Regions from separate parts of the Streptomyces sp. AM8-1-1 genome, predicted to be linked through region 1. Evidence: riboswitches for the same ligand, from Rfam matches in the RefSeq annotation. Region 1 holds a riboswitch; the other holds the start of a gene.
What was found. A riboswitch is a leader RNA that binds a small molecule or an ion and turns the genes downstream of it on or off. The one in region 1 is predicted to bind S-adenosylmethionine.

Region 1 (15,182 bases):
TTGGTCACGATCAAGGTCTTGTGCATCGTCCGCCGACAGTACCGAACGGCCCTGCCTCGTCGCTCCGGCACGGTCCCGCCCGGCATCATGAACATCCCTCATTTCCTTACGAACAGGGACGAGATGCTCATGGCGGACGCGGCCGGCACCCGGCTCCCCCTCGCGGTGTGGATCCTCACCAGGACGGCGCTGCTGCTGTGCGTCTTCAAAGTGGTCACGTTCCCCGGCCCCGACGTCACCACCGACGTCTCGGTGATCTACCAGGGCTGGTACGAGACGCTCACCAGCGGCACCTTCCCGCTGGACGACGTCACCTGGCAGTACCCGCCCGCCGCCGCGCTCACGATCCTCTCCCCCGCCGTGGTGCCCCTCCTCGGCTACGCCTCCGCCTTCTTCGTCCTCGCCGCCCTCTGCGACGCCGTCGTGCTCGCACTGCTGCTCCACGCCGGCGGACGGCCGGGCGCGACCCGGCGAGGTGCCTGGATGTGGGTCGGCGGGGTGGCACTCATCGGACCGACCGCGTACGCGCGCTACGACCTGATGGTCACCGCCGTCGCCGTGGCCGCGCTCGTCGCGGGAGCCCGCCGGCCCCGCATGCTCGGGGTGCTCGCGGGCCTGGGCGCCATGCTCAAGGTCTGGCCGGTCCTGCTGCTGCTGGGGCTGCCGCGCGGACGTGCGACCCGCCTTTCCTGGGCCGCCGCGGCGGCCACGGCGGCCGGCCTCACCCTGCTCTTCGTCGCGGCGATGCCCGGCGCCCTGGCCTTTCTCACCTCCCAGCGCGACCGGGGCACCGAGATCGAGTCGCTGGGGGCGCTCGTCTTCCACGGGGCGCGGCACGTCGGCTGGGACGGCCGGGTGGCGCTGAACTACGGGTCCGTGGAGTTCCTCGGCCCCTACGTCCCGCTCGTCTCCACGCTCGCGATGGTCCTCGGTGCGGGAGCGCTCGGCTGGCTGGTGCTGTGGCGGCTGCGGGCGCGGGAGTTCGGCCCCTCCACCGTGTGCGACGCGGCGTTCACGGCCGTGCTGCTGTTCACCACCACCAGCCGGGTGATCAGCCCGCAGTACATGATCTGGCTGGTCGGACTGGCCGCGGTCTGCCTCACCTTCCGGGCCTGCCGCATGACCCTGCCCGCCTGGCTGGTGCTGGCCGCGTGCGCGATGACGGTGCTGGAGTTCCCCGTCTACTTCGCGCTGGTGGTGGAGAGCGACCCGCTGGGCGTGCTGCTGCTGGCGGTGCGCAACGGTCTGCTGGTCGCGGCGACGGTGACCGCCTGCGTACGGCTGTGGCGGCACACGGTCCACGAGCCCGGCAGCCACGGGAGCCCGCCGCTGCGGCCCGCGCCCGACAAGGAGCTGCTCTCCTCCTGAGGCGCCCCGGAGGGAGCCGCCGTCAGCCCAGGCGCTCCCGCAGATAGCCCCGCCATGTCACCGTGAACTCCTCCGGCGAGGTCCCCAGCACGTCCTGCATCGCCTTCTCGACCGCGCTCGCCCGGTGCTCCTTCTCCCCCACCGCACGGTAGAAGGCGGTCAGCTTCCCCTCGCCCCATCTCTCGGCGATCAGCTCGCACGCCATCCAGCCGCTCTCGTACGCCCGCGCCAGCACATCCGCGTCCCCGCCGAAGGCGAAGTCCTTGTCGTCCGGCAGGGCGGCCGGGGTCTCGCCACCGCGGACCGCGCGCTGGAGTTCGGGCGCGGTCTGTCCGTCCGTGCGGGAGGTGCCGCGGTAGGCGACCCAGTCCGCGAAGCCCTCGGAGAGCCACATGGGAGTGGCCTTCGAGGTGTACGCACGGGTCGCCACGTGCGTCGTCTCGTGCGTGAGCACGACGGTCTGCCCGAAGTCACCGAGCACCCCGTACGCCTCGGGGTTGACGATCACCCGGTCCGCGGGGGCCTTGCCGGACACCCCGGTCTCGCCCGTGGTGACGGCCGCGATGCCGCGGTAGCCGGCCGCGGGCGCGCCCAGCAGGTCACCCATGGCCTCCAGCGAGGACGGCACGAGGACGACGACGCGCCGGGCCCACGGGGACGGCCAGGTGCCCGTGACGGCGGGCACCGCACGGTCGGCGGTCGCCGCGAGCGCCTTCTGCCGGACGGTGTCCTTGTCGACCGCGAGCACCAGGCTGCGGCTGCCGCGTACGACATGCACGTCGCCCTGCTGCCAGAGCTGCTGGGCACTCTTCCCGGCAGGGCGGTCGGCCTTCAGATACCAGCGGCCGTCGCGCCGGGTGAATTCGACAGTGCGGGCGGCGGTGACGGGCGCGGTGTCGTATCCGGCGATGCGGTAGCGGAGTTCGGCGTCGGCGACCGCGGTGGAGCCGTCGCGGCGAACGTCCCCGAGCCGGTACTCCCAGGAGCCGAAGGGGATGTCCGCCATGTTGCGGAACTGTCTGAGCTCGTCGGCCCGCAGGGCGCTCGCCTCGGTGTCCAGCGCACCGAGATAGGCGTTCTCGTCGTGCCCGAGGACGGCGGCGGCGCGGCCGTCGAGGGTGCGCTGGATCTCCCGGACGGTGCTGTCGGACGCCCCGGGACCGGCGCAGCCGGAGGTCAGCAGAGCGACGGCGAGGCCGAGCCCCGCCGCCATCCGTATCGCCCGGCGCCCGACGCGCCCGTGACCTGCCACCCTGTCGATCGTACGGAACGCGGAGCGGAAGCGGACGGGCCAGGACGCGGTCCGCGCCCCGGCGAGGAGCCGGCCCACCCGCGAAGTCGCCGCGGACGCGGCCGCCCCGGACGCCGGACCGGGCCCGGACGGCCGGCCGGGGCCCGGAGCGGGACCGGGCTCAGACGCGGGTGACCGACGAGACGGGCATCATGCCGACCGGGTCGTAGCGCACCGGGGCGCCGGGATAGGGCGCGTGCACCACCTGCCCGTTGCCCATGTACATCGCGATGTGGCTGGCGTCGCTGCGGTACGCCACCAGGTCACCGGGGCGGGCCTCGGAGAGGGAGACCTGGCGGCCGGCGTAGCGCTGCGCCTGCGAGGTGCGCGGCAGTCCGACGCCGGCCTGGGCGTACGACCACTGGGTGAGCCCCGAACAGTCGAATCCCGAGGGCCCGTTGGCACCCCAGACGTAGGGGCGGCCCACCGCGTTGCGGGCGGCCATCACCGCGGCGGCGGCCCGGGCCGAGGAGGGGGCGAGGCCGGAGAGCTCGGGCAGTGTGCCGCGTCCCGAGCGGGAGGCGCGGTCGAAGTCGGCGCGGTCCTCGGAGGACAGCGAGTTGAGCAGGCGCCGGGCCTCTCCCAGCTTGCGTTCGACGGTGCGCTTGTGACGAGCGACGGCCGCCTGGCTGCGCTCCAGTTCGACGAGGTCGCGAGCGGCTTCCGCACGCTCCTGGCCGAGTCTTCGCTGGGCCTGCTGGAGATCCCGCAGGGCGGTGGCCTGACGCTCGCTGATGCGGTCCAGCGTCGCGGCCTTCTCCAGATAGGTGTCGGGGTTCCCGGAGAGGAGCAGTTCGAGCGCCGGGTCCATGCCGCCGGAGCGGTACTGCGCCCCCGCGACCGAACCGAGCGCGCCACGCATCCGGTTGATGCGCTCCTGGCCCCGGGCGACGCTGTCCTGCGCGTGGCTCACGTCTTCGCGCAGCCGGTCGGCCTTCTCACCGGCCTTGTTGAACTGCTCGGTGGCCTTCTCGGCCTCCTCGAAGAGCCGGTCGACCGTGGCGCGCGAGGAGTCCGGCCCGTCGCCGGGATCGGCGACGGCCGCCGGTGCGGCCCCGAGCGCCGCAGCGGCCGTTGCCGCCGCGGCGGACAGTACGGTGACCCGGGCGCTGTGAGTGAGACCGGGCTGTGAGGACCGTCGATGGGACGCCACGAACCGCGCTCCCTTCCGCTGGACGAGGTGCACGAGGGATGGTGCGCGGCAGACAGTAGCCGGGCGATCACGCAGCGGCCAACGACCGTATCGTGCACAGACAGTGACGCCCCACCGGAGACCACAGGTCACCGGCGGGGCGCAGCGTCAGCAGGAGGTGCGGGAAATCGCCCGATTGGGCGTCAGATGCGCACGCCGAACTGGAAGGGCATGTTGTTGATGGACTCGTAGCGCACGTTGGCTCCGCTCCGCGGCGCGTGCAGCACCTGGCCGTTGCCCGCGTAGAAGCCGACGTGGTGCAGGTCGCCGTAGAAGATCACCAGGTCGCCCTGCTTGAGGGCGCTCTGGGAGTAGATCCGGGTGCCGGCGTTGGCCTGCGACTGCGAGGTGCGCGGTATGCCGACACCGGCCTGGGCGAACGCCCAGGAGGTGAGGCCGGAGCAGTCGAAGGAGTTGGGGCCGGAGGCGCCGTAGACGTACGGCGTACCGATCTTGCTCTGGGCGGCGGCGAACGCGGCGGACGCGCGCTGCGAGGCGGGCACCGCAGCACCGAGGTTCACACGCTCGCTCGCGCGGTCGGCGCGGGTCTCGTCGGCGGCGAGGGAGGCACGCTCCTGCGCGCTCAGGGAGTTCAGCAGCTTCTGCGCGGACGCGAGCTTGGACTGGACTTCCTTCTTCTTCGTGCCGAGCTGCTTGCGCGTGTCGGCCAGGTCGCCGAGCTTACTCTGGGCTTCCTTGCGCTGCTGCGCGAGGGTGCGCTGCTTCGTCTGGATCTCGGTGAGCGCCTCGGTCTGCTTGGCGCCGAGCTGGTCCAGCGCGGAGGCCTTGTCGAGGTAGCTGTCCGGGTCGGAGGAGAGGAAGAGCTGTACGGCCGGGTCGATGCCGCCGGAGCGGTACTGGGCGCTGGCCACCGAACCGAGGCCGTCCCGCAGGGTGTTGAGCTCGTCCTGACCGCGGGCGACCTTGTCCTGGATGGCGTCGACCTGCTTCTGGAGCTTGTCCTGCTGCTCCTTGGCGCCGTTGTACTTCTCGGTGGCCTTCTCGGCCTCTTCGTAGAGCTTGTCGACCTTTTCCTTGACGTCGCTCTTGCTCGGCTTCGGATCAGCCTGGGCGGCCTGGGAAGTGAGGGCGACGGCCGCTGCCGCGGTCGCGGTGAGCACGGTCACGCGGGTGCGGCTCGGCTGCTTGGGACGACGGTGGGACGCCACGCGGGCGAGCTCCTTCTTCCTCAGCCGCCTACCGGGCAGTGGGGGGTGAACCCCGGCTCCGCGCACACAGCTCCCCCGGGAAAAAGCTGACGTGCACAGAAGTGGCGGTTCCTTCGCTGTCACCCCGGATGGGTGATCAACCGCGCGAAGGTTCGAGGCCTGACCTTAGTGACCTTCTTGTGATCACTTCAAATCCTGTCGGGAAAAATGTTTGGCGCGGAGGGCATTCTTTACTCACATCACACGCGTTGTGATTGCCACTTGACGCAACGTTCCGCCGAGAGTGGAGCGAATCGGCGCAAGGGGTACGCAAGTTGCTCAGACGCGCGAAAGCCGCTTCAGCAACAAAACGGACGCGACCGGCCGGGCCCCCGCCTTCGCCACACCGTCGGCGACCTCGCGGTCGGTGGAGACCACCACGACGGGCCGGCCGGGCGGCTCCGCGCGCACCAGCTGGCGGATCAGCTCGTCGGCCGTCACACCCGGCTTGGAGAACAGCACGCGCACACCTCGCGGCGGTGCCAGCAGCACCGGGGCGGCCAGCTCGGCCCCGTCGAAGACACAGGTGATCTCGGCCCCGGTCTGCGCCGCGAGCATGGAGAGCCCGCCGAGCAGCCGCAGTCGCTGCTTCTCCAGCGGCATCGTCGGATAGCCGGTCTTGGTGACGTTGTAGCCGTCGACGACGAGATGCGCCTGCGGCAGTGCGAGCAGTTGGTCGAGCAGCGCGGGGTCGGTCTCAGACAGGGCCCGGGCCGCGATGTCCTTGGGCGACATCCGTCCGGGCTCGACCGCGTCGACCGTGTCCGCGGGATGCACGGACGCGGGCGGCAGGGCGAGTTCGCGGCGCAGCCCCTGCGCGGACTCCAACACGGTGTCCAGCAGCAGCCGCAGGCGCATGTCCTCGACGGAGCGCCCCTCACGGGCGGCACGGCGTCCGGCCTCGACCGCGGCCTCCGCCTCGCCGAGACGGGCCTTGAGACGTCTGCTCTCGCTCTCGGCGGCCGAGACCTGGGCCGCGGCCTCGGACCTGATGGTGTCGATCTCGGCGTTCACCCGGCGCAGCGCGGCCTCGCCGCGCTTGACGTCGCTCTGGGCGCTGCGCAGCTTGCGGCGAAGCGATTCGGCTTCCTTGCGGGCCGTCTCCAGCTCGGTGCGCAGCCGTTCGGTCTCGCTCTTGGTCAGACCGCGCGCCTCGACGAGTTCCTCACGCAGCCGCTCCAGTTCGCGCCGGCCGGCCTCGTCCGCACGCTCGGCGTCGGCGCGCTGCGCCTCCTCGCCGGCGGCGGCGACAAGTTTCACCCATCCGGTGGGCCGCAGAACGTAGGCGGCGGCCGCCACGTCGAGTGGATCGGCCGCCGCGGGCGGCGATCCCGCCGTCAACGCCCCGCACAGTTCGGGCTGCGCCTGGGTGAGCCGTTCCGCGATGCGCTGCCGGAAGACGGGGTCGCCCTCCAGGGCCGCGGCCATCGCGTTGCCAGCGAACTTGGCGCGGCGGGAGGGGGTGAAACGGGCGTACTGCCGCAACTGGGTGGGCAGTTCCGCGACGGTGAGCCCGCCGAAGGCGTCCGAGACCAGCGCCACGACCCGGCGCCGCACACCTTCCGGCAACGGCCGGTCGAGCGCCTCTGCGGCGTCACCGGCCGCACCGGCCGGCTCGGCGCCGCTGTCAGGCTGCTCCACGATCCGTCACCCCACTACCCGTTCGGGCCACTCCCTCAGGAGGCGGCGCCCGGCCTGTCCACCAGCTCGATCTTGTCCACCGCGTTGCACCAGCGGCAGCGCACCGACTCGATGGTCTCACTGACCACGTCACGCTCTTCGACGGTCGGCTCTCCGGCCAGGTCCAGATGGACGTACTCCACGACCTTCGACGAGCGCGTGACGTCGAAGCGGGTGAGGTTCCCGCAGAGCGTGCAGCGCCAGCGGGTCTGGTCCGTCGGCGAGGGAACCGTCGTCATCGTTCCGTCCTCGTTTCGTCGTGCGGATGCGGGTGCCGCGGTGCGCCGTCGAACTGCGGATGTACTCCCTGTAACCCTACGGCCTCGCGGGTACCCCGCGGCACGGCGAGGCACTCTGTACCGTTCCGGCCCGCTACGCCATGATCTGTCCATGATCGGTTGGCGGAGGGTGCGGGGCGCGGTGACCAGGCCCTCGGTGACGTACGGCCTGATCGCCGTCTGCTGCGTGGTCTTCCTCATCAGCCCGGTCTCGGGGCTGAACCCGTCGTACGGCACGGGTGACGCGTGGCTCGCGGCGCAGAGCGTGTACTTCGAGCGGTGGGGCGTGATCCCGGGCCGGCTGATGACCGGCTCCCCGGACACGCTGCTCACCCCGTTCACCGCGCTCTTCGTGCACGGGAACTGGCTGCACCTGCTCGGCAACATGCTCTTCCTCTACGTCTTCGGCGCGATGGTGGAGGAGCGCATGGGGCCGCTGGAGTTCGCCCTGTTCTACCTGGGCACCGGCGCCCTCGCCCTGCTCGCCTACGCGGCGGCCAACGCCGAGTCCGAGCAGACCCTGGTGGGAGCGTCCGGGGCGATCTCGGGGGTGCTCGGCGCCTTCCTTCTCCTCTTCCCGAAGGCCCGGGTCACCAGTCTCTTCCCTTTCCTCTTCTTCCTGCCGCTGCGTTTCCCCGCCTGGATCGTGCTGATCTTCTGGTTCGTCCTCCAGTGGCTGGCCGCGTCGGGGGCCGGCGAGGGCGGGCCCGGCGTCGCCTACCTCGCGCACGTGGTGGGCTTCGGTACCGGGTTCCTCTATGCCTGGGGGCGGTTCCGGCGTCCGGCTAGAGTGAAGGCCCCAGCAGCGGCCACCGAGGGAGAAAGCCAGCCGTGATCACTGCGATCGTGCTCATCAAGACCAGCGTGGACCGCATTCCCGAGATCGCCGAGTCCATCGCGGCGCTGGACAGCGTCAGCGAGGTCTTCTCCGTCACGGGCACCTACGACCTGATCGCCATGGTCCGCGTGGCGAAGCACGACGACCTGGCGGACGTGATCCCCGGCCGCATCAGCAAGATCCAGGGTGTCGAGGGCACGGACACGCACGTCGCGTTCCGTACGTACTCGCAGCACGACCTGGAGGCGGCGTTCGCGATCGGTCTGGACTCCTAGAGGCCATCGGTCCAGGCGCCCGGGGACGGGCCCCGGCACACGAAGAAGCCCGCGCCGTCCGGCGCGGGCTTCTTGCATGGTCGGTCGCTCAGACGGCGGGCACGCAGCGGCCGTCCTCGGTGCGGTACTGCCACTTCGCGCCCTCGCGCACCAGTTCCTTCACCGCACCGACGAAGCGCTCCACGTGCTCGTCGGGCGTCCCGGCGCCGAAGCTCACCCGGATCGCGTTCAAGGACGCCTCACCCGGCTGGGCCTCGGGGGCGCCGCACTCGCCCGGGTCCTGCGGGGCGCTGCCCAGCAGGGTGCGCACCAGCGGGTGGGCGCAGAACAGTCCGTCGCGTACGCCGATGCCGTACTCCGCCGACAGGGCAGCCGCGAAGTGGGAGCTGTTCCAGCCCTCCACCACGAAGGAGATGACACCCACCCGCGTGGGGGCCTCCCCTGCGGAACGCGAGGGGGACTCATCACCGAACAGCGACAGCACCTTGACCTCCGGCACCGTGGCCAGGCCCTCCAGGACCCTGTCGACCAGGTGCTGCTCACGGGCGACGAGGTTCTCGAAGCCGGCCTCGGTGAGCGCCTTGCAGGCCGAGGCGATGGAGTAGACGCCGATGACGTTGGGCGAGCCGGCCTCGTGGCGCGCGGGCGTCGTGTGCCACTCGACGTCCACACCGCCGTCGGCACGCCGTGCCACCTTGCGCGACGCACCGCCGCCCGCGAGGTACGGCTCCGCCTCCTGCAGCCAGTCCGCCCGGCCCGCGAGCACACCCGAGCCGAACGGCGCGTACAGCTTGTGTCCGGAGAACGCCACCCAGTCGACGTCCAGGTCCCGCACCGAGACGGCGTGGTGCGGGGCGAGCTGCGCCGCGTCCAGGACGATCCGCGCCCCGTGGGCGTGCGCCACTTCCGTGAGCTCCTTCACCGGCCACAGCTCACCCGTCACATTGGACGCTCCGGTCACACAGACCAGCGCCGGGCCGATGGGGTCGCGGCCGGCGAGCGCCTCCTCCAGCGTCCGCACCGCCTCGGCGTGGGTGCGCGGCGCGTTCAGATACGTCACCCGGGCATCGCCCCAGGGCAGCAGCGAGGCGTGGTGCTCGGTCTCGAAGACGAAGACGCGGCAGTCCGCCGGCAGCGCGGACGCCAGCAGGTTCAGCGAGTCGGTGGTGGACCGAGTGAAGACGACCTGGTCGCCCTCGCGGCAGTCGAGGAAGTCGGCGACCGTGACGCGGCTGTTCTCGAAGAGGTCGGTGGACAGCTGCGAGAGGTACCCGGCGCCGCGGTGGACGCTGCCGTAGTAGGGGGCGTACGCGGCCACGTCGTCCCACACGCGCTGAAGGGCCGGTGCGCTGGCCGCGTAGTCGAGGGCCGCGTAGGTGACCTCACCGCCGGTCACGAGCGGCACGGTCACGTCACGGCCGAGGACCGGCAGCGGCTCGGCACAGCAGGGGTCGGACCCGGCAGCGGCGACGGCCACGTCCGGGGAGAGGGCGGTGGCGGCAGGAGCGGTGGCGGTGTTCAGGCGTGCGGACATGGCGGTATCTCCCGGCAGGAAAGGCGAAATCGGCTTCAAGAACCCGGCGGTGCGGGGACCTCGACACACGGCGGACGCCGTGCGGAGGGTGTGCTGAAGAAGGGGCTGTACGCCCTATCGCATTCGCTTGCTCACGAGACTGCTCCCTTGAGGACCAGGACCCCAGGGTGTGCAGGGGTCCGCGCTTGCCACAGACCTCGCTGCCTGCGGCCTGGTCTTCACCCGGGGCACCCCGCCACGGACGGAGGGTTGCCGGACAGCGGGCCGGGGCCGTAATCGCTGTCACTCATGACCTTGGAGAGCATCCTGCCATACGACGCGGACACCGCAAGGGCGCGGTCCACCATCCGGACCGCGCCCTCGCGCGACGCATAACCGGTACTGCCGGCCCCGCCGGATCAGCCCACGTCGTTGGTGGCGGCCACCCAGCGCTGGAGCGCGTCGTTCGCCGCCCCCGAGTCGATGGCCCGGGCGGCCTGGGCGACCCCGGCCGCCAGTTGTTCGTTCAGCGTGCCGTCCGTCGGATCCAGCGCGACCAGGGCGGCCGCCGAGTTCAGCAGGACGGCGTCCCGCACCGGCCCGGTCTCCCCGCCGAGCAGCCGTCTCGCCACATCGGCGTTGTACGAGGCGTCGGCACCGCGCAGCGCCTCCACCGGGACCAGGTCGATGCCGATGTCCCGCGGGTCGAACGCCTCCTCGCGCACCGCGCCGTCCCGTACGACCCACACCCGTGAGGTGGCGGTCGTCGTCAGTTCGTCCAGGCCGTCGTCGCCGCGGAAGACCAGTGCCGACGAGCCGCGCTCGGCGAGCACCCCGGCCATGATGGGCGCCATCCGCGCGTCCGCGACCCCGGTGGCCTGCGCCCTGACCTGCGCCGGATTGGTCAGCGGGCCGAGGAAGTTGAAGGTGGTGCGGATGCCCAGTTCCTTGCGCGCCGCGGCCACATGCCGCAGGGCGGGGTGGAACTTCACCGCGAAGCAGAAGGTGATGCCCGCCTCCTCCGCGACCTCGGCCACCCGCTGCGGGGTGAGCTGGAGGTTGACGCCGAGCTTCTCCAGCACGTCGGACGCGCCGCTCGCGGACGAGGCCGCGCGGTTTCCGTGCTTGACGACCTTGGCCCCGGTGCCCGCCACGACGATGGCCGACATCGTGGAGATGTTCACCGTCTTGGCCCCGTCGCCGCCCGTGCCGACGATGTCGACGCTGCGGCCGGGCACCTGGATCAGGTTCGCGTGCTCGTACATGGTGCGTACGAGGCCGGAGATCTCCTCGACCGTCTCGCCCTTCGCCCGCAGCGCCACCGCGAACCCGGCGATCTGGGCGTTCGTCGCCTCACCGCTGAGGATGCGGTCCATCGCCCAGGCGGTGGCGTCGGCGCTCTGGTCGCGGTTGTCGAGCAGCGCGTTCAGCACACTCGGCCAGGAGTGAGCCGCCACGCTGTCGCCGCCGACCGGGGTCACAACGTTCATGGTCCACTCCTGGGTCCACAGCCGATAAGGGGATGCGTCCACCCTATCCAGCCCCGGAGACGGTGAAGGGCCCCGTCCGACGATTGGACGGGGCCCTTCACCTGCTACTGCCGGGAGGTGCCTTTGGCGCTGTGGCGGCGATGCACTCGCTTCAGGCGGTCAGTGGTGGCCGTGGCCGCTGCTGATCTCCCTGAACTCCTCGGGCGTCGGCTTGGGAATCTGGCTTTCCTCGCCGTAGTACGACTTGCTGAGCTTGACCCGCATCCGCTGGGCCGGGGTGACCTTGCGGCGGACCCCGTTCTCGTCCGTCTCCGGACCAAGCTCTTCGGGCTTGTACTGCTCGTGCGCGGTGAGCGCGTGCAGGTCGCCCTGGCTGAGCGGCTCGTGGACCTCGACGAACTCACCGTGCGGCAGGCGCTTGATGATGCCGGACTCGCGTCCGTGCAGCACCTTGTCCCGGTCGCGACGCTGAAGACCCAGACAGATCCGCTTCGTGACGATGAAGGCGATGACCGGTCCGGCGAAGAAGAAGATCCGGACGAACCAGGTGATCGCGTTGATCGACAGATGGAAGTGGGTCGCCCAGAGGTCGTTGCCGCCACCGATCAGCAGCACGAAGTAGACGGTCAGCCACGCCACACCGAAGGCCGTTCGGGTCGGGGCGTTGCGCGGGCGGTCCAGGATGTGGTGCTCGCGCTTGTCGCCGGTGACCCAGGACTCGATGAACGGGTAGACGGCGATCGCGACCAGCACCAGCGGGAAGATCACCAGCGGGATGAACACACCCAGGACGAGCGTGTGGCCCCAGGCGTTGATCTCCCAGCCTGGCATCACACGGATCAGACCCTCGGAGAATCCCATGTACCAGTCGGGCTGTGCGCCGGTGGAGACCTGGTCCGGCCGGTAGGGACCGAGTGCCCAGATCGGGTTGATCGAGGCGACCGCGGCCATAACCGAGATGACACCGAAGACCAGGAAGAAGAAGCCTCCGGCCTTGGCCATGTAGACCGGCAGCAGCGGCATGCCCACGACGTTGTTGTTCGTCCGGCCGGGGCCCGCGAACTGCGTGTGCTTGTGGTAGAAGACCAGGATCAGATGGCCCACCAGCAGACCGAGCATGATGCCCGGCAACAGCAGGATGTGGACCGAGTAGAACCTGGCCACGAAGTCGCCGCCGGGGAACTCCCCGCCGAACAGGAACATCGACAGGTACGTGCCGACGACCGGCACGGACAGGATCGCACCCTGCATGAACCGCACACCGGTGCCCGACAACAAGTCGTCCGGCAGCGAGTAACCGGTGAAGCCGGTGAACATGCCGAGGACGAACAGCAGGAAGCCGAACATCCAGTTGACTTCGCGCGGCTTGCGGAACGCGCCCGTGAAGAAGACGCGCATCATGTGCACCAGCATGCCGGCGAGGAACACCAGCGCGGCCCAGTGGTGGATCTGCCGGATCAGCAGACCGCCGCGGACGTCGAAGCTGATGTCCAGCGTCGAGGCGTACGCCTCCGACATCCGCACACCCTGCATCGGGATGTAGCTGCCGTGGTACTCCACCTCGTTCATCGACGGGTGGAAGAACAGCGTCAGATACACACCCGTGAGGATGATGATGATGAAGCTGTAGAGGCAGATCTCACCGAGCATGAAGGACCAGTGGTCCGGGAAGATCTTGCGCATGTTGGCCTTGGCCAGGGAGTAGATCCCCAGCCGGCCGTCCGCCCAGTCGGCAACCTTCTCGCCGGCCGGTGCCTTGCGCTTGGACTCTGCTTTGGTACTCATCCGCGCTCCCAGAAGGCAGGACCGACAGGCTCGTCGAAGTCGCCGAGCGCCTCGAGGTGGCCCTCGGCGTTCACACCGATCCGCAGCTGCGGAAGGGCGTGACCGGCGGGACCGAAGATGACACGGGCGCCGTCGGCGAGGTCGAAGGTGGACTGGTGGCACGGGCACAGCACGTGGTGCGTCTGCTGCTCGTAGAGGCTGATCGGGCAGCCGACGTGCGTGCAGATCTTCGAGAAGGCCACGATGCCCTCGTGCGACCACTCGAGCTCGCGCTTGTCCTTGATGTCCTCCGGCTGGATACGGACGATCATCAGGGCCGCCTTCGCGATCTCCTTCTGGAAATCGTGGCTGTCCTCCTCCAGGCCCTCGGGCATGGCGAAGGTCAGCGAACCGACGGCGACGTCCTCGGGACGCAGCGGCTCATTCGTGTTCATGTTGATGAGCTGCTTGCCCTTGGCCCACAGCGTCGAGCGCAGCTTCTTCTCGGGCAGCGGACCGAGGTCGCGCAGCAGCACCACACCGGAGAGCGGCAGCAGCGTCAGCGCACCGAACATCGTGTTGCGGATGAGCTTGCGCCGGCCGATCGCGGACTCCTTGGCGCCCGCCGCGAAGTCGGCCATGACCTTGGCGCGGACCTCGGGCCGTGCGGCGACGGGGTGCCGCTCGTCGACCATCTCCACGTCCGACATCAGGGTGCGGGCCCAGTGGACCGCGCCCGCGCCGATGCAGAAGAGGGCGACACCGAGCGTCATACCCAGCGCGAAGTTCAGCGCGCTGATGTGGCCGAGCGGCCAGATGTAGACGATCTTGTTGACCGGGAAGATGACGAACGACGCGATGAACGCGACCGTTGCCAGCATCGACAGCAGGAACAGGAAGGCAACCGTGCGCTCGGAGCGCTTGGCGGCCCTCTCGTCGATGTCCTGGATACGCGGCTTGTGGGCCGGCAGTCCCGGGTCGGCGAAGGGATCGGCGTCGTGCTTGACGACGGTGGTGCCCTCGTGTCCCGCGCCGTGCGCGGCGGCCTGCTCTGCGGGCAGGTTCTCTTCTGGATTCTCTTGGCTACTCATGACTTCTTGGCCTTAGCGGTGTGGGCCGCGACCCAGATGGCGACTGCGATCAGCGCACCCAGACCGAAGATCCAGCCGAACAGTCCCTCACTGACGGGGCCGAGGCCACCCAGGTTGAGGCCGCCGGGGCTCTCGGACTCCTCGCCGTTCACATTCTTGATGTAAGCGATGATGTCCCGCTTCTCCTGCTCCGGCATCGTCGTGTCGGGGAAGGAGGGCATGTTCTGCGGGCCGGTCTGCATGGCCTCGTAGATGTGCTTCGGGCTCACGCCTTCCAGGCTCGGGGCGTACTTGCCGTTGGTCAGCGCACCGCCCTCACCCGTGAAGTTGTGGCACTGGGCGCAGTTGGTGCGGAACAGGTCGCCACCCTTGGCGATGTCGGCACCCGCGGGGTTGTACTGCTTCTCGGTCGGCGTGATCGGACCGGCGCCGAGCGAGGCGATGTACGCCGCCAGCTGGTCGATCTCGGCCTGCGAGTAGATGACCTTCTTCTTCGGCACCTGGGCGCCCGGCTGCTGGGCCGGCATACGGCCGGTGCCGACCTGGAAGTCGACGGCTGCGGAGCCCACGCCGACCAGGCTCGGGCCGTCAGAGGTGCCCTGACCGCCGGTACCGTGGCAGCTGGCGCAGCCGACGGTGTAGAGCTTCTTGCCCTCCTCGATGGCGAGGGACTGGGCGGTTTCATCGGCCTGCGCCTTGTCCGCGGGTGCGAACGCGGCGTACAGCCCCCCAGTTGCCGCCAGCGCGAGGAGTAGGACGACGACCGCCGCCAGCGGATGGCGTCGTCGTGCGGAGAGCTTTTTCACGGATTACCCCGGTGTCAGGATCTTCTGCGTCGATGCTTCTGGACTGTGTCTGCTTCAGGCAGCGTGTGCCTGCGCCGTTTACTTGATCATGTAGATCGTGGCGAAGAGGCCGATCCAGACGACATCGACGAAGTGCCAGTAGTAGGACACGACGATGGCGGCGGTTGCCTGCTCGTGGGTGAACCTCCTGGCTGCGTACGTTCTGCCGAGAACCAGCAGGAAGGCAATGAGTCCGCCCGTCACGTGCAGACCATGGAAGCCGGTGGTCAGGTAGAACACCGAGCCGTACGGGTCCGACGAGAGCGAGAGGCCCTCGTGCTTGACCAGCTCGGTGTACTCGAACACCTGGCCGCCGATGAAGATCGCACCCATCACGAACGTGATCACG
Region 2 (15,182 bases), 1.6 Mb from region 1:
CGGCAGATGTCTCAGGCGCTCCCCGAGCCCCACCGAGCCGAGCGCCTCCGCGGCCCGCTCCCGCCGCTCGGCCGTCTTCAGGCCGAGCGGCACCAGCGCAGTCTCCACGTTCTCCTGCGCCGTGAGCGTGGGGATCAGGTTGAAGCTCTGGAAGACGAACCCGATCTTCTCCGCACGGACCCGGGTCAGCCTCGCCTCCGGCAGGGTCGCGAGATCCGTCCCGTCCAGGACCACGCTGCCCTCCGACGGCCGGTCCAGCCCGCCGAGCATCTGCAGCAGCGTCGACTTGCCGCCGCCGGTCGGGCCCTGGATCACCAGCCGACCGCCGTCCTCGATGGTGAGGTCCACGCCCGCCAGTGCGTGCACCGTGTCCTTGCCGCGCCGGTAGCGCTTGGTGACGCCACTGAGCTCGTACATCATCAACTCCTGTTGCACATGGATGAGAAGGGCTGCTGCGGTCGCCGCGTCACTCGACGCGGCGCAGCGCGTCGGCGGGGCGGAGCCGGGACGCGCGCCAGCCGCCGAAGCCCCCGGCCACGAGTCCTCCCGCCACGGCGAGCGCGACGGCGAGACCGATCGTGGTCAGCGAGACCGGCGCGGTGAGCGCGATGTCGAGCGCACGGGACGCGGAGCCGGGACCGCCCTGGCCCGCCGGACCGGCGCCGAACATCCGGCCACCGCCCGCCCCGCCACCACCACCGCCGAGCTGCGCGGTCAGCGTCGGACTGAACGTCGTGATCAGCCACGCTCCGGCGAGCCCCAGCGCGATGCCGAGCGCACCGCCGAACAGCCCGTTGACCAGGGCCTCCCCGGCCACCTGCCGGGTCACCCGGCCGCTCTTCCACCCCAGGGCCTTCAACGTCCCGAACTCCCGCACCCGCCGGCTCACCGCGGACGAGGTCAGCAGCCCGGCGACCAGGAACGCGGCGACGAGCACCAGGATCGACAGCCACTTGCCGACCCCCGAGGCGAGGTCGGACGCGGTGGACAGGGACCCGGAGACGGTGTCGGCCAGATCAGCCGATGTCGTCACGGTCGTACCCGAGATGTTCTTCTGGATCGTCTGCTTCACCGCGTCGATCCGCTGCGAGTCCTTCGCCCGGACATAGACCGTGGTGACCTTGTCCTTGGCGCCGGCCAGCGACTGCGCCTGGGTGAGCGGCAGATACACATTGGCCGCGGCGTCCCCGCTGTCGGCCGTCGCGATACCGATGACCTGGTACGGGATCTTGGAGATGGTGAGCGTCTTGCCGACGCCGAGACTCTTCTCCTTGGCGTACGCGCTGTCGAGCACCACGACCTTGGCGTTGGTCTCGGTCGCCTTGAACGTACGCCCGGAGGTGATCTTCGACGAGGTCAGCGGGCCGAGGTCCTGCTCGGTGACGTCCGTCCCGTACGCGGTGTACGAGTCGACGTCGAAGGCAGCACCGCCGCCCTGCACTTCGCCGCCACCGCCGCCACCGCCACCGGGTCCACCCTGTGGCGGCTGTGCGGGAGCGGCCTCTCCGCGCCTGAACTGCCCGTTGACCTTCATGACCCGCACGCTCAGGCCGCCCACGGCGTCTCCCACGCCGTCCTGCTTGCCGACCTGCGCGACGGTCGACGAGGCGAGTGTCTCGAAGCCCTGGACCATCACCAGGTCCCGCGCCTGCTCGGCGGTGTCGTCGTTGTCCTGCGCGTCGAACTCGAACCGGGGCCGCCGCGTCGTCTCGCCCTCCCCGGGCGGCGCGGCGGCCTTGGTGACGGTCATGTCCGTGCCCAGCCCGTACAGCGATTCCAGGACCTTGTCCTGGGCGCGATTCATCCCGGACGAGACCGAGTTGACCACGATGACCAGCGCGATTCCGAGAGCGAGTCCCGAAGCGACGACGAGCGCCGCTTTTCTGCGGCGGCGCAGTTCGCGCCGGAGGTAGGTGAAGAACATGGCTGGAAGTTAGGCGGGTGGCGTGATGGCCGGTTGAGTGCGCGGTGAGAGAAGCATGAGAACGCCTGAGCCGCCCTCACCACCCGTTCACGGCAGCCGGCCCTCCGCGTTGAGCTGCCGCACCCGCGCCCTCAGCACCTCGGCGGGCGGCGCCGGCCGTACGTCCTCGGGCGGGCAGTCCCACTCCCGTCCGCCGCCCACGGGCCGCAGCTGCACACAGGTACCGACGCGGCCCATGACCAGCCCCACGCGCCCGTCCCGGACATCGACGGCGTACGTGCCCGCCTCCGGCACCTGCCCGCTCACTTCTCCAGCCCCTGAAGCACCGCCGCCAGCCGCAGCGCGGTGTCGAGGTTGCAACGCCCCAGCTCCACCAAGGGATACGGCGCCGAACTCGCCAGCGACACCAGATCGACCCGTAGCGACGGCAGCGTCACCGACACCACGTCGAGGCCCTGCCGCAACTGGGCCACCACCTCCTCGGCGGCCCGCAGCCGCTCCGCCGAACGCACCACCATGACCAGGCACCTCCACACTCAGTGTTCGCTTTCCTCACCCAGCGTGTCCGTCACTGGCTAGCCTGAACAGTGACGGCGGCCCAACAACGCGACCTGTCGGCCAGGGAGTTGTCTTGCCAGGACCCAAGGATCTCGATCCCTCCTCATCCCCCCGCGCCCTGCTGGGCGCCGAGCTGCGCCACGCACGCGACCAAGCGGGTCTCACCCAGGACGAGTTGGGCAGACCGCTGTTCGTCAGCGGCTCGTACATCGGCCAGATGGAGGCGGGTACGCGCAGGATGCTGCCCGAGTACGCGCACCAGATAGACGAGATCCTCGGGACGAACGGGTTCTTCACCCGCAACTGCGAGGTCTCCAACAAGTCGCGCTACCCGGACCACTTCGCCGAGGCGGCGGAAGCGGAGGCGACCGCGACGACGATCCGGGAGTACGCGCCGCTGTTGGTGCCGGGGCTGCTTCAGACGGAGGCGTATGCGCGGGCAGTGTTCCGGGCGTATCAGCCGACCGCCGCCGAGGACGTCATCGATGAGCTGGTGGAGGCCCGGCTCGACCGGGCGCGGCTGCTGACCCATCCAACAAAGCCTCAGTTGTGGGCAGTTCTCGACGAGGCGGTGTTACGGAGGAAGGTCGGCGGGACGGCAGTGATGGCGGAGACGCTGGAACATGTGGCGGGGCTGGCGCGGCGGCACCGCATCATCGTGCAGGTGCTGCCGTTCGCGGCGGGTGCGCACGCGGCTTCTGATGGCGGCCTCAAATTGATGACATTCCCCGATGCGCCACCGCTCGCCTACGTCAACGGTCTGGGAACCGGCCAGTTGGTGGATGATCCGGCCACGGTCACTCGCCACGAACTGTCTTACGATCTGGTCGGGGCCACCGCACTGTCACCGGAAACGTCCTTGGCCTTGATCTCGTCAGTGGCGGAGGATTACGCACATGAGGATCAGCAACCCTGAGTTCGACCTGGCAACAGCGGTCTGGCACAAGTCCAGCTACAGCGGCGGCGACGGCGGCAACTGCCTGGAGATGGCCACCTGGCGCAAGTCGACCCACAGCGGCGGCGAAGGCGGCAACTGCCTCGAAGTCGCCGACAACTCCCCCGGCTTCGTCCCCGTACGTGACTCCAAGAACAGCGGCGGCCCCGAACTCATGTTCAGAGCCGCCGCCTGGTCCGCCTTCGTCGCCGGTCTGAAGCGCGACTAGCAGGCCTTGTCGCGGGCCGGGCGTTCGCCGGTGAGCAGGAAGGTGGTCACGGCGTCGTCCCCGCAGGCGTTGCCGTTGGCGACGTAGGCGCCGTGGCCCACGGTGTCGACCGTGACCATCCGGGCCCGCGCGCCGAACGCCTCGCGCATCTTCAGCGCACCGGCGAGCGGTGTGGAGGGGTCGCGCCGGGTCTGGATCATGAGGACGTTCGAGGGGCCGCCGTCCGGGGTGATGCGGGTGGGCCGCTCGCGCGGCTTGTCCTTCCAGAAGGCGCACAGCCAGATGTTCCTCGGCATGCCCGCGGTGAGGGGGTACTGCGCACGGCTCCTGGCGACGTCGCGGGCGTAGGGGGCCGGGTCGGTGGCCGGCCAGGCATCGACGTCGTTGCAGATGGTGGCGCCGGTGACGGCGACCGAGTTCTGCATGACCTGGTCCGGGGGCGTGTTCGCGGCGGGGAGTTCACGGCCGTCGCGGGCGGCGGCCATCAGCTTGGCCAGCGCGGGGAATCGCGTGACGGAGTAGAGGCTGTCCAGCAGGGTCTGCCGCAGGACGTTGCCGTTGAGTTCCGCCGGGTTGGCGCCGGCCCACGGGATCGGTGCACGGTCGAGGCGGGTGGCGAGCGCGAGGAACATCGGCCGGACCTCGGCGGGCGTCGCGGCGAGGCGGTCGGGGTTGGCGGGGTCCGCGGCCCAGGCGGCGAAGTCGGGGAAGGCGTCCTCGACGGCGATCTCGTAGTTGGCGAGCCAGCCGCGGGCCACCCGCTTCGGGTCGGGGTCGCCGCTGCTGTCCAGGACCCAGCGGTCGGTGCGGTGGGGGAACATCTGGGCGTAGACGGCTCCCACGTACGTCCCGTACGACAGACCCCAGGCGGACAGCCTGCGCTCGCCGAGTGCCTGCCGGATGCGGTCGATGTCCCGGGCCTCGTTGCGGGTGCTGATGCTGCGCATCACCTCGCCCCCGTTCGTGGCGCAGGCGGCGGCGAGGCGGCGGGCGGTCTCGGTGTTCTTGTCGATGCTGCCGTCCGCGGCGGGCCATCCCCTGACGTTCACCAGGGCGAGGTCGTCGTGGGTGAGACCGCAGCTCACCGGTGTGCTGCGGCCGACGCCGCGCGGGTCGAAGCCCACGATGTCGTAGGCGTCGCGCACCGACTGGGGCAGCTTCTTCCCCTTGCCCGAGGGATCGTTGATGCTGGAGCCGCCGGGTCCTCCGGGGATGATCAGCAGGGTGCCACGTCGTCTGTCGGGGCTCTCGCTGCGGATGCGGGAGACGGCGAGGGTGGTCTGCGGCCCCCGGGGTTTCGCGTGGTCGAGCGGTACGGAGATGTCCGCGCACTCCTGGCGCGGGTCGAGTCCCGTACCGGTGCATTTCTCCCAGCGGACTGCCGGGTCCGGCCGGGGAGTTGAGGCCGAGGCGGGCGCCGGGAGGGCGAGGAGCGTCGTCGCCAGGACCGGGAGGGTGAGCGCCGCCGCGGTGAAGCCGGATGTCGTACTGCCGAGGATTCGCATGTGATGACCCTCGCGGAACCGGCGCCCGGCTCCCACGGTGCCTCCTGGCCTGTTCCCAGGGGGGTTTGCCCCACCCGGCCGGTAGGGCCGCGCCCGCGGTGGCCGATGTCCGGCACCCACCCGCGGCACTGCGCTGCGCTCATACAGCGACGGCCGGCGGGCCGTCCCTCCTCGAACGACCTTTCCAGAGAGAGGAACACCGATGCGCAAGCGAATGCTCGGAACCCTGGCCGCGGTCGCGGCCTTCGCGGGCGTGCTGGGGAGCGCGCCGGCCGCCTCGGCGGCACCGAATCCGCCGGGGTGCGGCAAGGGCTACTTCTGCATCTACTCGGACCTGATCCAGGAGGGCAGGCTCGTCGCGAAGTCGGACCGCAACTGGTCCGGCAGGGCCGTGGGCATGTCCATCTTCAACAACGGCACGCCCTTCCCCGGCCAGGACCACATTCAGGTCGAATGGGGCTGGGCGGACGGCAGCGGCGGCACCTACACGAGCTGCCTCCACTTCAACCCCGGACCGGGCAACTACTCCCAGTCCTTCGGCGCGGACGTCGCGTTCACGAAGGTGACGTGGCGCGGCGAGTGCTGAGGCGCCGGCACCGGGCGGGCGCGGACGGCGCACGGCGGCCCGGGCCGGGCAGCGGCTGAGGAACCCCGGGCGAGCCCGGGCGCCCCACAACACGCCCGAGGGCGGCACCTCCTGGGAGAGAGGTGCCGCCCTCGGTCAAGGACGGGTCCGATCCGTGAAGGATCAGAAGTCCATGTCACCGCCCGGCATGCCGCCCGGAGCGGCCGCGGAGGCCTTCTCCGGCTTGTCGGCGATGACGGCCTCGGTGGTGAGGAACAGCGCCGCGATGGAGGCCGCGTTCTGCAGGGCAGAGCGGGTCACCTTCGCGGGGTCGATGATGCCTTCGGCGATCATGTCGACGTACTCACCGGTCGCGGCGTTCAGGCCGTGGCCGACGGGCAGGTTGCGGACCTTCTCGACGATGACGCCACCCTCGAGACCACCGTTGACGGCGATCTGCTTGAGCGGGGCCTCCAGCGCGAGCTTCACGGCGTTGGCGCCGGTCGCCTCGTCGCCCGTGAGCTCGAGCTTCTCGAAGACCGAGGAAGCCTGGAGCAGAGCCACGCCACCACCGGCGACGATGCCCTCCTCGACGGCGGCCTTGGCGTTGCGCACCGCGTCCTCGATGCGGTGCTTGCGCTCCTTGAGCTCGACCTCGGTCGCGGCACCGGCCTTGATGACGGCCACGCCGCCGGCCAGCTTCGCGAGGCGCTCCTGGAGCTTCTCACGGTCGTAGTCCGAGTCGCTGTTCTCGATCTCGGCACGGATCTGGTTGACACGACCCTGGACCTGGTCGCTCTCACCGGCACCGTCGACGATCGTGGTCTCGTCCTTGGTGATGACGACCTTGCGGGCGCGGCCCAGCAGGTCCAGGCCGGCGTTCTCGAGCTTGAGGCCGACCTCCTCGGAGATGACCGTGCCGCCCGTGAGGATGGCGATGTCGTTCAGCATCGCCTTGCGGCGGTCGCCGAAGCCCGGGGCCTTGACGGCGACGGACTTGAAGGTGCCACGGATCTTGTTGACGACCAGGGTGGACAGGGCCTCGCCCTCGACGTCCTCCGCGATGATCAGCAGCGGCTTGCCGGACTGCATGACCTTCTCGAGCAGCGGAAGGAGGTCCTTCACGTTGCCGATCTTGGAGTTGACGATCAGGATGTACGGGTCGTCGAGCGACGCCTCCATACGCTCCATGTCGGTGGCGAAGTACGCCGAGATGTAGCCCTTGTCGAAGCGCATACCCTCGGTGAGCTCCAGCTCCAGACCGAAGGTCTGGGACTCCTCGACGGTGATGACGCCTTCCTTGCCGACCTTGTCCATCGCCTCGGCGATGAGCTCGCCGATCTGGGTGTCGGCGGCGGAGATGGAGGCCGTCGAAGCGATCTGCTCCTTGGTCTCCACGTCCTTGGCCTGCTCCAGCAGGGCGCCGGAGACGGCCTCGACGGCACGCTCGATGCCGCGCTTGAGGGCCATCGGGTTGGCGCCGGCCGCCACGTTGCGCAGGCCCTCACGGACGAGCGCCTGGGCGAGGACGGTCGCGGTGGTCGTACCGTCACCGGCGACGTCGTCCGTCTTCTTGGCGACTTCCTTGACCAGCTCGGCGCCGATCTTCTCGTACGGGTCCTCGAGCTCGATCTCCTTGGCGATGGACACACCATCGTTGGTGATCGTGGGGGCGCCCCACTTCTTCTCGAGGACGACGTTGCGACCCTTGGGGCCAAGGGTGACCTTGACGGCGTCGGCGAGCTGGTTCATCCCGCGCTCGAGACCGCGCCGTGCCTCCTCGTCGAACGCGATGATCTTGGCCATGTGAAGTGGTCCTCCCGGACTTGGGGGTCCCCCCGCGCCCGCAGGGCTACGGGGGAGGATTGCTTCCGGACCGCGCTGGCGCCCGCGACGGACGGCCTGAGAGCCGTACGGTTCCTTGCCCCGACGGCCCTCGGACCTCACCGGCCCGGTCCATAAAGTTGTCACTCTCACCTGCAGAGTGCTAACGCCAATGATTAGCACTCGACCCCCTCGAGTGCAAGCGGCTTCGACGAAGCCCCGACGAGGGGCGGCGGGTTCGAATCCGCCCGCCCCGGGCATGCACGAGGGGCCCGCCTCCCTGGTGGGATGCGGGCCCCTCGTGAGTGTCGCGTGAGTGCGTCGGTGGCCGATCGCGCCGAGATCAGACGGCGAGCTTGACCATGTCCGCCTGCGGACCCTTCTGGCCCTGCGAGATCTCGAACTCGACTCGCTGACCCTCCTCCAGGGTGCGGTAGCCGTCCATCTGGATCGCGCTGTAGTGGACGAAAACATCCGCACCACCGTCGACCGCGATGAAGCCGTACCCCTTCTCCGCGTTGAACCACTTGACGGTGCCCTGAGCCATGCCTAACTCCCCTATTACTGGCCCTTGCACAGGACCGCACTTCGCGGACCCGGGTCATACCTCACCACCGAGAATTCCCTCCGCCAGAGGTGGAAGGAGGCCCTCGGGATGTGCGTCGGAACGCGTCGACCGCGGCTGAATGTATCTGTCCAACTGCCCTCTGCAACAGGTCAATCGGACGAGAAATCTGGGCGCGCGGGAACGGACCTTTGACGCTAATTCAAGAAGATCCAGGGCAACTCGGGCCCGGCAAATGACACTTAAGAGGCATTTTGATCGACCACATTGGCTGCTTCTTGTCGCGCCAGGGCGCATTCTCATATGCGGCGGGCACGGGCAGCGGCGGGGACTTCCCCAACTGTACCGCGCTCAACCATGCAGAATTGCCCCCTCCGCTTCTCTCGCGGAGGGGGCAACAGCGGTGACGGTGCGTATCAGCCGCCGGCGACGGCGGGGATGATCGAAATGCCGGCGCCGTCGGGCGTGGCGGTCTCGAGACCCTGCTCGAAACGGACGTCGTCGTCGTTGACGTAGACGTTCACGAAGCGGCGCAGCTTGCCCTGGTCGTCCAGGACACGGGCGGCGATACCGGTGTGGTTCTTCTCCAGGTCGGCGATGACCTCGGAGAGCGTCGCGCCCTCCGCCGGGACCTCGGCCTGGCCGCCCGTGTACGTGCGGAGGATGGTGGGGATGCGGACGTTGACGCTCATGCTGCGTGCCTTCCTTGAGTCTCGGGGTGTCAGCCGGCCAGGCCGGCGTCGCGGAACGCGTCCAGGCTCGGGCGGATGGTCGCGCTGGGGCCGGTGGTCGGCGCGACCGCGTCCAGGGTCTTGAGACCGTCGCCGGTGTTGAGCACGACGGTGGTGAGCGACGGGTCGAGCACGCCCGCCTCGAGCAGCTTCCGCGTCACACCCACGGTCACGCCACCCGCCGTCTCGGCGAAGATGCCCTCGGTACGGGCCAGCAGCTTGATCGCGTCGACGATCTGCTCGTCGTCGACGTCCTCCACGAAGCCGCCCGTGCGGCGCGCGATGTCGAGGACGTACGGGCCGTCGGCGGGGTTGCCGATCGCCAGCGACTTGGCGATGGTGTTCGGCTTCTGCGGGCGGACCACGTCGTGCCCGGCCTTGAAGGCCGTCGACACCGGCGAGCAGCCCGCGGCCTGGGCGCCGAAGATCTTGTACGGCTTGTCCTCGACCAGACCGAGCTTGATCAGCTCCTGGAGACCCTTGTCGATCTTCGTGAGCTGCGAACCCGAGGCGATCGGGATGACGATCTGGTCGGGCAGCCGCCAGCCGAGCTGCTCGCAGATCTCGTAGGCGAGGGTCTTGGAGCCCTCTCCGTAATACGGCCGAAGATTGACGTTGACAAAGCCCCAGCCCTCACCGAGCGGGTCGCCGATGAGCTCGGAGCAGAAGCGGTTGACGTCGTCGTAGTTGCCCTCGATGCCGACCAGTTCGCCGCCGTACACCGCGGCCATGACGACCTTGCCCTGCTCCAGGTCGTGCGGGATGAACACGCAGGAGCGGAAGCCGGCGCGCGCGGCGGCGGCGCCGACCGCACCCGCGAGGTTGCCGGTGGAGGAGCAGGAGAGCGTGGTGAAGCCGAAGGCACGGGCGGCCTCGACGGCGATCGCGACGACACGGTCCTTGAAGGAGTGCGTCGGGTTGCCGGAGTCGTCCTTGATGTGGAGACCGCCGGTCACGCCCAGCTCACGGGCGAGGTTGTCGGCCTTGACGAGCTTGGTGAAGCCGGGGTTGATGTTCGGCTTGTCGGCCACATCGGCCGGCACGGGCAGCAGCGGCGCGTACCGCCAGATGTTGTCCGGACCCGCCTCGATCCGCTTCCTCAGCCCTTCGGGGTCACCGCTCGGGAGGTCGTAGGCGACTTCCAGCGGCCCGAAACACGAGGCACAGGCAAAGATCGGGCCGAGTTCGAAACGCTCCCCGCATTCGCGGCACGAGAGCGCCGCGGCCGGTCCCAGGTCGACGGGGGTGGTGCTGGCGACAGTCTGCACAGCCATGGTGGCGAGGCCCTTTCTCCTCATCTTCCCCGTGACGCATTTCGTCACGAGACGGACTTGGCACCTTCCCTAGCCGGGAGCCTCGCGGTGGCTGCCACGTCCCATGGACGGGCGGCGCAACGGAGACCGGCTGGAGGGTTGCCGGGGCTTCAACGGGCCGTATCCCTCTGCCCCTCTGGATGAGCGGTATTCGATTGTCGGCGTGGGACCCCCGGCATGCGACGGTCCCGCGCGTTGTTCAAGACTGTAACCGACACCCCGGACGGTTGAGATGGTCGTCCGATCCGCGAGATGGAGATCCTGTGCTGGAAGAGGTGGAGCGCTGGCTGTCCCGGCGGTCCTGGTCGGCGGCGGACCGCCCGGTGGACCGGCTGGTCACGGCCAAGCAGGGCACCACGGTCAGCGTGGTGCTCCCCGCCCTGAACGAGGAGGCGACGGTCGGGCAGATCGTCACCGTCATCCGGCGCGAGCTGATGTCCGGGCCCCTTCCGCTCGTCGACGAGCTGGTGGTGATCGACTCGGGCTCCACCGACCGTACGGGCGCGGTGGCCGCCGCCGCGGGCGCGCGGGTGGTCCACCGGGACGCGATCCTGCCCGGCATCCCGGCCGTCCCCGGCAAGGGCGAGGTGCTGTGGCGCTCGCTGATGGTGACGCGGGGCGACATCGTCTGTTTCGTGGACGCGGACCTCAGGGAGTTCTCGGCCGACTTCGTGTCCGGGATCGTCGGCCCGCTGCTGACCGATCCGGACGTGCAGTTCGTGAAGGCGATGTACGACCGGCCCCTGGGCGACGTCGCCGGCCAGGGCGGCCGGGTGACGGAGCTGGTGGCGCGCCCGCTGCTCAATCTGCACTGGCCGCAGCTGGCCGGATTCGTCCAGCCACTGGGCGGCGAGTACGCGGCCCGCCGCTCGCTGCTGGAACGGCTGCCCTTCCCGGTCGGATACGGCGTGGAGCTGGGGCTTCTCGTCGACGCGCTGCACACCGTGGGCCTGGACGCGCTGGCGCAGGTGGACGTGGGAGAGCGCCGGCACCGCCATCAGGACGGACAGGCACTCGGCAGGATGGCGGCCGCCATCTACCGCACGGCGCAACTGAGGCTCTCCCGCGGGCACTTGGTGCGGCCCTCGCTGACCCAGTTCGAGCGGGGCTCGGACGGCTTCGTCCCACGGACGCACGCCGTGGACACCGAGGAGCGTCCGCCGATGCGCGAGATCGGTGAGTATGCGGCGCGTCGCGCGGCATAACCGAAGACAACCGGACACTTTGCATGAATATCGTACTTATGGATGCACAGGTTCCGGACGCACAGCGCAGGACGGGCTCCCGACGCGGCGCGCTCAGACTCACCACGCTGCTCGGCACACTGGCCGTCGTCATCGCCACCACGGTCGGCATGGCACCTCCGGCCGCCACGATCGCCGGGGGCGACGGGCACAGCACCGAACGCCTGTGGCTGCTGGGCGGCCTCGCCCTCAGCCTCACCGCGGCCGGTGTCGTCGCCGTCGCCGCCACCCGGGGACGCCGTAACCAGTGACGGGCGGCGCGGGGGCGTACGCACGTTTGAGGGATTACAGGACGGGCTAGGTTCGGCACATGGTCTCCGAGCATTCCGCTGCGCAGGTCCTCGTCGCGTCGAACCGCGGCCCCATCTCGTACACCCTGAAGGACGACGGGAGCCTCGACGCCAAGCGCGGCGGCGGCGGCCTGGTCTCCGGACTCTCCGCCATCGGGTCCGAGGCGGACGCCCTGTGGGTGTGCGCCGCGCTCGGCGACGGCGACCGCGAGGCGGTCCGGCGCGGAGAGGGCGCGGACGGGGTCCTGATGCTCGACATCGACGAGGCCGTCCACGCCGACGCGTACAACGGCATCGCGAACTCGGTGCTGTGGTTCGTCCACCACATGCTGTACCAGACCCCGCTGGAGCCGGCCTTCGACGCCGAGTTCCGCCGCCAGTGGGGCGCGTACGAGAGCTACAACCGGGCCTTCGCCGAGGCACTCGCCGAGCACGCGGACGAGGGCGCCGCGGTGCTGGTGCAGGACTACCACCTGTGCCTGGTGCCCGGCATGCTCCGCGAAATGCGCCCCGACCTGCGCATCGGCCACTTCTCCCACACCCCGTGGGCGCCGGTGGACTACTTCCGGATGCTGCCCGACGACATCGCCGAACAACTGCTGTGGGGCATGCTCGGCGCCGACCGGCTGGGGTTTTTGACCTCACGGTGGGCGACCGCGTTCATGTCCTGCGCCGACCGGCTGGAGCAGGCGGCCGCGCACTTCCCCAGCGGCGATCCCCGGCGGTACGTGGAGCACGCGCGCACCGGACGGGCCTCGGCGCGGACCACCGAGGTGGCCGTGCACGGACTCGGCGCCGACGCGGACTTCCTGCGGGCACGCTCCCACGAGGCCGATGTCGACGAGCGCATGGCCACCCTGCGCGAGCAGATCGGCCCGGACCGGAAGACGATCGTGCGGGTGGACCGCACCGAACTGTCCAAGAACATCGTCCGCGGGCTGCTCGCCTACCGGCATCTGCTCGACACCCGGCCCGAATGGCGCGAGCGCGTCGTCCACGTCGCCTTCGCCTATCCCTCCCGGCAGGACCTCGCGGTGTACCGCGACTACACGGCCGAGGTGCAGCGGGTCGCCGACGAGATCAACGCCACGTACGGCACGGACGGCTGGACCCCGGTCGTCCTCCATGTGCAGGACGACTTCGCCCGCTCGCTGGCCGCCTACCGGCTGGCCGACGTGGCTCTCGTCAACCCCATCCGCGACGGCATGAACCTCGTCGCCAAGGAGATCCCGGTGGTCTCCGACGACGGCTGCGCACTGGTGCTCTCCCGGGAGGCGGGCGCGCACGAGGAGCTCGGCGACGACGCGGTCACGGTCAATCCGTACGACGTGACCGGCACCGCGGACGCGCTCCACGAGGCGCTGACCATGCCGCACGACGAACGGGCCCGGCACACCAAGCGGCTGGCCACCGCTGCGACGGCGCTGCCGCCGCAGCGGTGGTTCCTCGACCAGCTAGAGGCGCTGCGCGAGCATGGCCAGGAACGCCACGACGGCTGACGGGCCCGGCAGCAGCAGATCGGCGCGCTCCGCCAGCTCCGGCACCGCGGTGCCGGAGCACACCAGCAGACCGGGTACGCCGTCCGAGCGGAGTTTCTCCACGGCCGCGTAGGCCGGCAGATCACCGAGGTCGTCGCCCGCGTACAGGACGGCCTCGGCGTCCACCTCGCGCACGTACTCCGCCAGTGCCACGCCCTTGTCCATGCCCGGCGGGCGCAGCTCCAGGACCATACGGCCCGGCTCCAGGATCAGACCGTGACGGGCCGCGAGCCCGGCCAGTGGATCGCGCAGCGCCTCGAACGCGGCCTGCGGGTCCGAGGCCCGGCGGGTGTGGACCGCGACCGCCTGCCCCTTCTCCTCGATCCAGGTGCCCTGCCAGGCGCCGATCTCGTCGAGGAAGCCGGGCAGTTCGGCGCGGGCGGCGGCGACGCCCGGATGCGGGGCGGGCGTGTTCACGGTCCCGGTGACCGCGTCCCAGCGCTCGGCGCCGTAGTGCCCGAGGACGACGAGATGGTCCAGGCCGGGCACCCCGGCGAAACCGCCGTAGCGGACCGCGACGCCGGCCGGGCGGCCGGTGACCACGGCGACGGAGCCGACCCGCGGCGCGAGCTGAGCCAGCGCGGGCACCGCCTCGGGATGCGCGCGGGCCTGCTCGGGGTCGGGCACGATCTCGGCGAGCGTGCCGTCGAAATCGAGGGCGACGACCGCCTTGCCGGGACGGGCCAGAAGCGCGGCCAGGCCTTCACGGCCCGCCGGCGTCGACGGTGACGGCAGAGGATGCACATACGGAGAGCTGCCCATGCCACGACCCTAGCGGCGCGATCGTTTGGCGTCCCTGACACGGCGGAGCCGGTTGACCGTGACGGGGTCGTGGGCGAGGGCCCGCTCGTCGTCGAGGAGGGCGTTCAGGAGCTGGTAGTAGCGCACCGGGGAGATGCCGAGCTGCTCCCTGATGGCCCGCTCCTTCGCGCCGGGGCCCGGCCAGGAGCGCTGCTCCATGGCCAGGACGGCCCGGTCACGGTCGGACAGCGCCTGGTGCTCGGTCATACGGTCCAACATATCGGCGGGGTGTCCCCCGGTGCGGCGGTGCGTACGGCTCGGCCTTCCCGGGCCGGCTGTGTGGCACCGGCGCCGGCAGGGGCGCGTTACTCGGCGTTCTCCTCGGTCGTCGCCTTCTGGGAGATCTGGCGCAGCACGGTCTGCGGGTCTCCCTCGGGATCGACCGCCTTGCCGATGTTCTGCTTGACGCTCTCGCTCACGGCGGCCCACGAGGTCTTGCCGACGGGCGGCAGGACCGAGGTCGGCAGTTCCTGGAGGAACTCCTTCAGATCCTGGTGCTCCGGGTCCTTCTGCATCGCCTCGGACGCGGAGATCGTCACCGGCAGCAGATCGTTCTGTCCGGCGAAGTCGAGGACGTTCTTGTCGTCGAAGACGAAGTCCAGGAACTTGCCGATCTCGACCTTGTGGCCGTTCTGCTTGAAGCCCATGATCCAGTCGGCGACGCCCATCGCGGCCTTCGGCTTGCCGGTGCGGCCGGGCATGGCCACCTTGCCGAGCTCGATGTTCGCCTTGGCCGCGGCCTTCATCAGCGAGGGGTGGCCGTTGAGCATCCCGACCTCGCCGCGGGTGAAGGCGGCGAAGGCGTCCTTGCGGTTGAGCTTGCCCGGCGCGACGGGGCCGGTGAGCTCCTTCTCCACGAGGTTGGTCTTCACCCACTCGAGGGTCGATATGTTCTGCGTGGAGTCGATCGCGTATCTGCCGACCGGGTCGACGTAGCCGTCACCGCCGCTGAGCAGCCACATCATGGTCTCGGCCTGGGCCTCCTCGGGCCCGAGCGGCAGCGCGAAGGGGTACTTGACGTCCGTGTTCTGCGCGAGCTTCTCGGCATCCTCGCGCAGCTCCTCCCAGGTCGTCGGCTCGCCCTTGATCCCGGCTTCCTTGAACAGCTTCTTGTTGTAGAAGAGCAGCCGGGTGGAGGCGACGAAGGGCAGGCCGTACTGC

Region 2: it holds a riboswitch for S-adenosylmethionine, as region 1 does, so the genes downstream of both, thrC (threonine synthase) here and RPQ07_RS27090 (aminotransferase class V-fold PLP-dependent enzyme) in region 1, are expected to answer to the same signal.

Annotation. Positions count from the first base shown of each region.
Region 1 is NZ_CP135086.1:6,076,016-6,091,197, reverse strand. Features, by position in the region: gene RPQ07_RS27135 (glycosyltransferase family 4 protein) at 1-26, opposite strand, end outside; gene RPQ07_RS27130 (glycosyltransferase 87 family protein) at 124-1,368, shown strand; gene RPQ07_RS27125 (hypothetical protein) at 1,391-2,581, opposite strand; gene RPQ07_RS27120 (NlpC/P60 family protein) at 2,781-3,812, opposite strand; gene RPQ07_RS27115 (NlpC/P60 family protein) at 3,995-5,020, opposite strand; gene RPQ07_RS27110 (NYN domain-containing protein) at 5,339-6,700, opposite strand; gene RPQ07_RS27105 (hypothetical protein) at 6,736-6,978, opposite strand; gene RPQ07_RS27100 (rhomboid family intramembrane serine protease) at 7,130-7,852, shown strand; gene RPQ07_RS27095 (Lrp/AsnC family transcriptional regulator) at 7,849-8,130, shown strand; gene RPQ07_RS27090 (aminotransferase class V-fold PLP-dependent enzyme) at 8,219-9,664, opposite strand; SAM riboswitch class IV at 9,841-9,958, opposite strand; gene trpD (anthranilate phosphoribosyltransferase) at 10,063-11,133, opposite strand; gene RPQ07_RS27080 (cytochrome b) at 11,293-12,918, opposite strand; gene RPQ07_RS27075 (ubiquinol-cytochrome c reductase iron-sulfur subunit) at 12,915-13,988, opposite strand; gene RPQ07_RS27070 (c-type cytochrome) at 13,985-14,794, opposite strand; gene RPQ07_RS27065 (heme-copper oxidase subunit III) at 14,873-15,182, opposite strand, start outside.
Region 2 is NZ_CP135086.1:4,511,977-4,527,158, reverse strand. Features, by position in the region: gene RPQ07_RS20530 (ABC transporter ATP-binding protein) at 1-417, opposite strand, end outside; gene RPQ07_RS20525 (ABC transporter permease) at 467-1,924, opposite strand; gene RPQ07_RS20520 (hypothetical protein) at 2,012-2,230, opposite strand; gene RPQ07_RS20515 (hypothetical protein) at 2,227-2,442, opposite strand; gene RPQ07_RS20510 (helix-turn-helix transcriptional regulator) at 2,556-3,398, shown strand; gene RPQ07_RS20505 (DUF397 domain-containing protein) at 3,379-3,645, shown strand; gene RPQ07_RS20500 (alpha/beta hydrolase) at 3,642-5,150, opposite strand; gene RPQ07_RS20495 (hypothetical protein) at 5,353-5,736, shown strand; gene groL (chaperonin GroEL) at 5,899-7,521, opposite strand; gene RPQ07_RS20485 (cold-shock protein) at 7,883-8,086, opposite strand; gene RPQ07_RS20480 (MoaD/ThiS family protein) at 8,521-8,796, opposite strand; gene thrC (threonine synthase) at 8,826-10,109, opposite strand; SAM riboswitch class I at 10,127-10,295, opposite strand; gene RPQ07_RS20470 (glucosyl-3-phosphoglycerate synthase) at 10,412-11,353, shown strand; gene RPQ07_RS20465 (hypothetical protein) at 11,392-11,643, shown strand; gene RPQ07_RS20460 (trehalose-6-phosphate synthase) at 11,703-13,181, shown strand; gene otsB (trehalose-phosphatase) at 13,137-13,982, opposite strand; gene RPQ07_RS20450 (DUF3263 domain-containing protein) at 13,992-14,240, opposite strand; gene RPQ07_RS20445 (extracellular solute-binding protein) at 14,327-15,182, opposite strand, start outside.